Regions from separate parts of the Paenibacillus sp. J22R160 genome, predicted to be linked through region 2. Evidence: riboswitches for the same ligand, from Rfam matches in the RefSeq annotation. Region 2 holds a riboswitch; the other holds the start of a gene.
What was found. A riboswitch is a leader RNA that binds a small molecule or an ion and turns the genes downstream of it on or off. The one in region 2 is predicted to bind cyclic di-GMP.
Positions count from the first base shown of each region.

Region 1 (4,701 bases), on a different contig from region 2:
ACTTGCATGATGAGAGGCATCCTGCATGGTCATAACTGCGGCTGCCATACCCATATAGTGCATGCCTGTGATAGCTATCCCCATGATGAAACCGCTGATGGCAATTTTTTGACTCCGGTTAAAAAATAGATACAGAGCAGTTATTGAGGCCAAGATAGCAATAATAATGGATAAAATGAACGGTACAGGCTGATAACGAATCGTTATATGCTGCAGGGCAGACATCCCGATATAATGCATGCCGCTAATGGCAAATCCCATCGTTGTTCCGCCAATGATGAGCTTGGTTCGGGTGAAGTTCCCTTGGAACGTAACGAAAAGCCCTACCAGCGCCCCACTGACCGCTACGACAATAGAGATACTGACCATAGAGATGTCGTAGGTGACTCCTTCCGGCAATTCATAAGCCAGCATGGCGATAAAATGCATGGACCATATTCCTACCCCCATGACGATGGCACTGCAAATCATCCAGCTCTTCTGATACCAGCCCTCCGAAGATGACACTTTGCGCGCCAAATTAAGCGCTGTAAAAGAGGCCAGCAAGGCGATGGTGAATGATAGGAGAACTAGGACGAAATTATAACTTTCCGTTATCGGGTGATGCATATGTGATCCTCATTTCTTCGTTGCTGTAGGGAAATTACTGTAGAGAAAATGTATGTTTCGTCTTCATCATGATCTCATTCAGTGTATGGCTATGTTCTTCCAATCTGTCGGCTAATTCCGACGCTTTGTTGATCAGGATATCCTGTTTGTCCGTTCGTTTACTGACTGATTTCACATTGTCGGTTAATTGGCTGGATAATACGGAAATTTCCTCCATGGAAGTGCTAAATTGCTGTGTGCTCGCTGACATCTGCTGCGACGTTCCCCTGATATCGCGCATTTGCGTAGCAACAGAATGGATCGATCCCAGGATGCGTCCAAATGCTTGTCCGGCAGACACAACGGCCTCATTTCCATGAGCAAAGGTACCAATGACTTGATCCATCGATTGAATGGAGGCTTCATTATTCACTTGAATATCTTCAATTAGCTCTGCAATTTGCTTAGCGGACTCGCTCGTTTGCTCGGCTAATTTGCGCACCTCTGTTGAAACAACCGTAAATCCTTTTCCGTGTTCGCCTGCGCGCGCTGCTTCGATAGCTGCGTTAAGGGCTAGCAAGTTCGTGCGCGAAGCGACATCTGTTATCAAATTAACAATTTGATTGATCTCTTGCGAGCGTTCTCCAAGCACTTTCACTTTCTCGGCGGTTGAATGAATCGCATGATGCATGGACTGCATCTGCTGCACGGCCAGCTGAATGGATTCATTCCCCTTTTCAGCCTCATAGGCTGCTTGACTGGATATCTCAGACGCACTGGCCGAGTTTTCTGCAATGTGGCAAATATCGGTGAGCATTTCGCTTATCGCTTTCCTGCTAACTTCTACGCCGTTTTCTTGATCACTAGCAGCCTGCTCTACCTGGTGCATCGTTTGAACGACCTCCATGGTCAAGCGATTAAGCTCATTTGACTGAGCGCTCAGACCGCTAGAGTTCAGTCGAACTTCCTGAGAAGTATGTGCAAGACTCTCGATAATGGACCTGACGGTCTGCTGCAGCTTATGATATTGTTCCTTTTCGAAACGCTCCGTTGCTTGGCGATTGGAGATGATTTGATACATGACCGCGCCAATGAAGAGGATGACGAAAATCAGGTGAATCGCCACCATTGTAAACGCATACACATTTGAACCGTAGACCAATTCGGGAAAAAAGAAGAACCCAAGCAGATGCTGGGCGGCAAAAAGAACCGTACTGCACAGCAGCAAGGCAATATTGTTATAGTACATAAGGATGGCTAACACCATGAAAATGGAAAAGTGATACTCCACCATTCCGTTGCCTCCAGCAATAATCGACATGGAGCATAACGTTAATGACAACGTATGAACAAGCGGGATCCAAGCATGTTCAGCTTGAAGACGAGAGAGCACAGCTCCGATGATAACAAGCACGATCGGTGTCCAGAAAAACATTTGATTTAAAAAACCGTGTGATAAAGCTGAATGCATGACTTCGTGTTCCATGAGCGAGTGATGAGCAAGGCGGTTAAGGGCATGGACCAACAAACTTAGGACGAGTGTCCCGATTACAATAAATTGCATAACACGGTTTTTCTCTTTCAAGCAAATTGCCTCCTTGGATGATGTTTTGACGAACAAAAAAAGACCACCCCGAATAAAGGATGATCTTGATCCTTCCCACTCGGTAACCTGTCAACCATATCATACAAAAATGTATGTGTTAGGCCATGGCTTTGCGTCTCATTGTTTCCAATGATTTGCCTTTGTCAATTAGTCAGTCATTCGTGCATGCAGTTTGTCTTAAATCTGTACTTATTATAGTGCGATAAATTTTAGTCTGTACATAGCAATAAATGTTGTATTATGTCGAAATGGATTAAAATATGATAAGGTTTACAAAATGTCAACGGACCGATGGATTCACTTATGACAAAACTTCATACTTTTGGAAAAAAAGAAGGTGCCCCAAGGAGCACCTTCTAGTCTTAAACCAGTTCCACATCAATCAACTTAAACTGTGTCACATCGACAATTCCACGGTTTGAAATCCGAATCTCAGGAATAACAGGCAGTGCTATCAATGAGAATGTCATAAACGGTGCGTTCAACGGGCAGCCAATTTGCTTCCATGCTCCTTCGAGCTGAGCAACCTCTTCAACGACTTCAAGCAAAGTCTTATCGGACATAAGGCCTGCAATCGTTAACGGAACTTGAGCCAGCACGCGGCCATTCTCAACGACAATTGTGCCGCCTCCCAATTTGGCAAGTTCATTAGCGGCAAAAGCCATATCCTGTTCATCAATGCCCATAACTATTAAATTGTGGCTGTCATGCGCTACGGTTGACGCTACTGCGCCGGATTTCAGTTGAAAGCCGCTTGAGAAACCAAGTGAAATTTCACCGGTGCCGCGGTGCCGCTCAATACAAGCAAGACGAACAACATCCTGTTGGATATCCGGTTGAATAATTCCTTGCTCGACACTTAGCGTGGCTGTCATTTTCGCTGTTCTTGCACTATTTTCAATTACCTGTACGACATTGACACTTGTTCGCTCTTCTTTACCGCGGCTCTTAAGCTGAAAGTCCTCTGCTGTGAGCTCTCGCTTCACATTCATGGAGCTGCAAATATGCGCCGGATATATATAAGTAGGGAATTCCTCGACAAGCTTGCCTTGGTCAAAGATAACCTTTCCATCCGTAATGACAGTTACAGGCTCAACCTTTTGCAAATCATCGAGTAATAAAATGTCTGCGCATTTACCTGGCGTAAGGCTGCCTAGGTCTTTATCCAGGTTAAAGTAACGCGCCACATTGATGGTAACCATTTGAATCGCGGTGACAGGATCAACGCCCTCTTCAATCGCTCGGCGCACCACATGGTTGAGATGCCCTTTCTCCACCAGTGTTTGCGGACTAACGTCATCCGTGACGAGGGAGATGTTAGATGTGTTTACTTTATCTTCGGTCACCACCTTGATGACCTCTTTGACATCATGCCAAGCGGAGCCTTCGCGAATCATCAGATGCATGCCCATACGGACTTTATGCAGTCCTTGCTCGCGCGTAACCGTTTCGTGATCGGAGGTCACGCCAGACGCAATATAGGCTTGCAGCATACGGTCATCCTCACTCGGGAAATGGCCCGTTACTGCTTTGCCGCTGTTAATCGTCGCTTCGATTTCCCCGCACATTTTCGGATCTCCGTACACGACACCAGGAAAATTCATCACTTCACCAAGACCGATCACATTATCCCACTGCAGTCCCTCTTCAATATCTTTCACTTCCAAGCTTGCACCCGCATCTTCCAAATCTGTTGTCGCAGGTACGCAGGACGGGAAGGTCGTGAATACTTTGAGCGGCAGCTGCTGCCCCTCTTCATGCATCAGCCTAACCCCTTCTGCCCCAAACACATTGGCAATCTCGTGCGGGTCCATGAAAATCCCCGTTGTTCCTTTGGGTAGAGCCGCTTTGGCAAACTCTGTAACAGAAAGCATGGTACTTTCAACATGCATATGTCCGTCTAGGAACCCAGGAGCTATGTATCTCCCTGCAGCGTCGATAACAACCGTTTGATCACCAATCGTGTGGTCTGCATGCCCGACAAATGCCACTCGTCCCTCTGCTACTGCGACATCCATGTGCGCAATTAATTCCCCTGAATACACATTGACCAATATGCCATTTTTAATGACAAGGTCAGCAAAAGCATTACCCATGGCGACTTTTGCCAACTTTCCGCTCACTTCAACTAATTTGTTTCTTTTATATGGAGTCATGTTCGTATTCTCCCTTTATGAATTTCAATTACTATTATAGCCCATTTAGATGGCAACCCAAAGCTGAGAAAGTAGAAAAAGACTACTCCTGCATGGCCTGCAGAGCATAGTCTTTGGTGGAAATTATAGGCAAATTAAGCGCCATTGCTTGTATTTGTGTTAATTACTTGTTGTGTTTTTCTTTGCGTAATGCATCTGTTCAGTATGCTCGCAATGAGCTCAAGCTGCTCAATGCTGGCAACTTTTAAAAAATATCGCATAACTCTGCGAACTTGTAAGTTTTGATAGGTTGTTTTCACGGAACTCACCCTTCTCTTTTCAACTAGTTTGGTCCTATTGTACTAGAATGGT
Region 1 covers NZ_JCAUAU010000014.1:10,731-15,431, reverse strand. The annotation lists gene AC58UW_RS23050 (putative bifunctional diguanylate cyclase/phosphodiesterase) at 1-609, opposite strand, end outside; gene AC58UW_RS23045 (methyl-accepting chemotaxis protein) at 644-2,173, opposite strand; cyclic di-GMP riboswitch class I at 2,252-2,343, opposite strand; gene ade (adenine deaminase) at 2,557-4,350, opposite strand.
Region 1: another riboswitch for cyclic di-GMP. It lies ahead of AC58UW_RS23045 (methyl-accepting chemotaxis protein); the one in region 2 lies ahead of AC58UW_RS21515 (PilZ domain-containing protein).

Region 2 (4,701 bases):
TTGTTAATATCGCTTGAAAAAGTCCGTACTTGTGCTCATGTTAGTATCGTTGATTGGCTTGGTGTCTTTACATATTATTAACATGTGGATAGGTAAAAAAGATCAAATTTTAGCAGGGATTTTCAAGAAATATTTGAATTGTTACAAGTGACAATCAACAAGATAAATTAGGCTGGGGAGAAAATTTTGATGGAAAAAAAGAAAGTAATTGTGTCTATGTTAGCTTTTTTCTGTTTGGCTGGTGTCGTCCATGCAGCAAGCCTTCATGGTGACTACAAGGGGACTCCGATCGTGAAGGTTTTATTCGGGGGGAAAGAACTTCAAGCCGAGGATGTGCCTGCTACCATACAAGATGGCAGAACGGTTGTGCCGTTGTACCTACTGAAACAAACCGGGGCATCGGTGACATGGGATGCTGAGAAGTACACGGTTGATCTTGCATTCCCTCGAGTAAGGGAAGATAACGCAATGAAAGATTTTGCAGCTGCCATTCCGTCCTTAAATGAGAAAGCCAAAGAAAATCAGGCTAAAAATGTCCAGCTTATCTATAACGAATATGGCGTCTACTTAAAAGTGGATTTAGAATTGTCAGGTGATTCTAATAAAAATAACGATCATATCATTGCACTGTCTGGTTTTTTGGTCAATTCACCAGTAGATTCAATGATTGTTAGCCTATTTCATAATGGTTCGGTCACAGACTTTATTACGGTCAAGCGATCAAATGCTGAGGAATTCAGTAAGAGTAGTAAGGACAAAATTGCAGAATACGATTTTATTAAGAATTGGAGCCATCAGCACGTAGACAATACAACCGATTTGTCTGTTCCCAATAAGCCTCAACCAACCTCTACACCGCTGCCTGTGTCCACTTCGCCAGTTTCAGGTCCTGTATGTCGGGAGATCGCGGCTCTTTACACAGGGAAGATACAGAGTGCTGTAGATCAATACAATGCAAATCTTAGCCAGTATTCTGGCGGTATTGTTGGCTATGTAGATAAATTAAAAGAAAGTATGAAAACAGCTTTAAAAGATAATAATTGTCCTGAGAATTAAAAAATAAACGCCAGTTAGCGGCTAATACCGTTAACTGGCGTTTTGTTGTATACGCGCCCGAGATGATTCGAACATCCGGCCTACAGTTTAGGAAACTGTTGCTCTATCCTGCTGAGCTACGGGCGCATGGCAAAGATTATGATAGCACGAAGCCTTATGTGGTGCAAGGTTAAGAAGTAAGTTCCGGAGCTTATTTATGCATGTCCACGCTGATTGCATCGTGCGCTGAGGAACTACAGGCTGCTATTTTGCCAAATCACAGATTTCCAAGCTCAGACGGAACTACAGGGTCCTATTCAGCCAAGATAGCTAACATTACGGCTAAAATTGAAGATATAGCGGACCACCACAGTTGCTCTTCCTCGCTGAAATGCGCAATATCCGGCGAATAGCGGATCATAGTTCCCGTCCGTTCGCACAATATTGCCAGGCCACCGCTTACGAATCTTGCTCGCCCAACCGTCTATTCCTTGCCGCGCAGCTTCCGAAAAAACTGCGTAAGCATCGTCGCGCACTCCTCTTGCAGCACACCGCTGACCACATCGACCCGGTGGTTGAACCTATCCTCCTGCAGCAAGTTCATCAACGTTCCCGCGCAGCCGGCTTTGGGATCGGTCGTGCCATAGATCACCTGCGGAACGCGCGCCTGTACGATCGCGCCCGCACACATCGGGCAAGGCTCTAACGTGACGTAGAGCTTACAGTCAAGCAAGCGCCATGCTTGCAAATGCTCGCTGGCCTGCTTAATAGCAATCATTTCAGCATGGGCAAGCGGATCCAGCGTAGTTTCTCGAAGATTGTAGCCGCGGCCAATAATTTGCCCTTGATGGACAACAACGGCTCCAATCGGCACCTCTCGAATAGCTTCGGCTTTTTGTGCTTCCTCTATAGCCGCTTTCATCCAAGGGATATGCTCATTATATTCATCCACAGGGGGACACCTCACTAAAAATAATCTTATCCACATGTGAACAAAGGATCGAACAGATATTCGTTGTTAACAACCTGTGGATAACAATGTGTATAACTTAAAAAGTTGTGGATATTTATTTCTTTTTTCATTCATACAACAAATACTAGATGTATGCAAGTGAATTAGTTGATAATAAGGAAATCCATCCGTATAATGAGAGATAAGTAGGTCTTTTAGACCATAAAGTACGATATTGCACGACAAAGCATGACATTCATTAGCAGGGTTCGATAATGGCAAACTTGCCGAAAGGCAAGGACGCAAAGCCGAGGGTCTACGGTTCCAATGGAACTACGACAGCCTGGTTACCGAAAATCGATGCTTTTTTAGGTTGAGGTAATAGGCTGTTCCCGGCAATGGGGCAGTCTATTTTTTTATATGGCATGGCATGCGGGGGAGGGGTAATTAACGAAATGGTTAGCAGACAAAAATCAGCGAAGTTTTACGGCAGCAAGGAAGGATACGACGCTGAAGTGATGATTGACAGCAAAGCGATGCTGAGCAAGGAAGATTTCGTAGCCACTGGCGTGTTGACTTACGCACTCGGTGACATCATTGAAGTGGAGCTGCCGGAATATGATGTTTTTGCGCTGGGAGATAAGTGTAAAATGACGGTATACACGAAATCCGGGCTGTTTGTTATGGATACGGCAGTTGTGGCCAAAGATCGGGGCTCATTAATTGTCCTGAATCCCCCTGAAAATCGCAGGAAGTTTACGGAGAAGCGGGAGTTCCCTCGCGTAGATGTGAAGAATGAAGGGCTTCTTTTCGGAATTCAAGACAGAAACAAGAGACTTAAACATCAGTTTGAAACACCGATTCGGTTCTCTATCAAAAATCTATCCGTTAATGGCCTGGGATTCACGATTAATGAAAATGTGATGCTTGAGAAAGTCATTCAAAAGAATTCTCAACTTGAAGTAGAGTTGATTTTGGGCTTTTTGGTGCCATGTACAATGGAAATTGTTCGGCAAGAGAAAACGAATGACAGCTATTACTACGGGGCAAGTTTTATCAGCATCCCAGAAGAGAAAACGAACGCGCTGCGCGGATTTATTTTAAAAAATCAGATAGAAACCTACTTCGTCCAGAAGCGGGAAAATGAAACAAAAAAGGCACTGGAAAAAAAGTCTGCGGCTAATCAGTAGCCTACAGGCTTTTTTTTGCGTTCCAAGTACTATATAATAAGAAGGATGATTTTCGAAAATTAAGGAGTTGTAACTACGATGGCTTTGAAAGCAGGTATCGTCGGTCTACCGAACGTAGGAAAATCGACATTGTTTAATGCAATTACACAGGCGGGGGCAGAATCTGCAAACTATCCGTTCTGTACGATAGATCCGAATGTTGGGGTAGTTGAAGTACCGGACGAGAGATTGCACAAGCTGGTAGAGATGATTGTCCCTAAGAGCATTGTTCCGACAGCCTTTGAATTCGTGGATATTGCGGGTTTGGTGAAGGGCGCGAGCAAAGGCGAAGGGCTTGGAAATAAATTTTTGGCACATATTCGCGAAGTGGATGCCATTGTGCATGTTGTCCGTTGTTTTGAGGATGATAATATTACTCACGTCTCCGGTAAAGTAGATCCGATTGGCGATATCGAGACGATTAATCTCGAATTGATTTTGGCTGATATTGAGTCCGTTGAGAAAAAGATCGAGCGCTCCCGCAAAAACCTGAAGGGCGGCGACAAGAAAGTTGTAGCCGAGGTTGAGTGTCTGGAACGCATCAAGGAAGCTCTTTATAACGATCTGCCAGCGCGCAGCATCGATTTGAGCGATGATGAGAAGCTGCTCGTCCGCGATCTACACTTGCTGACAATGAAGCCGGTCCTTTATGCGGCCAATGTGAGCGAAGACGAAGTATCCACAGCAGATGAGAATCCATTCGTCAAAATCGTTAAGGAGTACGCGGAGAAAGAAAACAACGAAGTTGTTTCGATCAGCGCGAAGGTGGAGTCTGAGATTGCTGAGCTCGAAGATGAAGAAAAAGCGATGTTCCTCGAAGAGTTGGGACTTCAAGAGTCCGGCTTGAATAGATTGATTAAAGCCGCTTATCGCAAGCTTGGCTTGTATACGTATTTTACAGCTGGGGTGCAGGAAGTAAGAGCTTGGACAATCCGCAAAGGAACGAAAGCTCCTCAAGCGGCTGGTGTGATTCATACCGATTTCGAGCGTGGATTTATTCGTGCCGAGGTTGTGTCTTATACGGATTTGGTAACGGCTGGCTCCATGAATGGCGCGAAGGAAAAAGGGCAAGTGCGTCTGGAAGGTAAAGAGTACGTGGTGAATGACGGCGACGTTATGCATTTCCGATTTAATGTTTAATAAATGAAAAATAAAGAAAGGAGTGATCCGTTATGTTGGATCGACTTCAGTCCATTGTGGACCGCTATGAGAAATTAAGCGAGCTGCTGTGTGACCCGGATGTGACAAGTGACACAAAGAAACTTAGAGAGTATTCGAAGGAACAATCTGATCTTCAGGAAGCCTACGATGCTTATAATGAATATAAGAGCGTGAGCGAGCAGCTGGCAGACGCGAAAGCGATGCAGAACGAGAAGCTGGATGATGAAATGCGCGAAATGGTTAAAATGGAGATCGACGAGCTTAGCGAGCAATCGGCTAATCTGGAAGAACAACTCAGAGTGCTCATGATGCCAAAAGATCCGA
Region 2 covers NZ_JCAUAU010000012.1:22,972-27,672, forward strand. The annotation lists gene AC58UW_RS21500 (stalk domain-containing protein) at 190-1,056, shown strand; tRNA gene AC58UW_RS21505 (tRNA-Arg) at 1,109-1,182, opposite strand; gene tadA (tRNA adenosine(34) deaminase TadA) at 1,520-1,987, opposite strand; cyclic di-GMP riboswitch class I at 2,255-2,342, shown strand; gene AC58UW_RS21515 (PilZ domain-containing protein) at 2,443-3,177, shown strand; gene ychF (redox-regulated ATPase YchF) at 3,256-4,356, shown strand; gene prfA (peptide chain release factor 1) at 4,389-4,701, shown strand, end outside.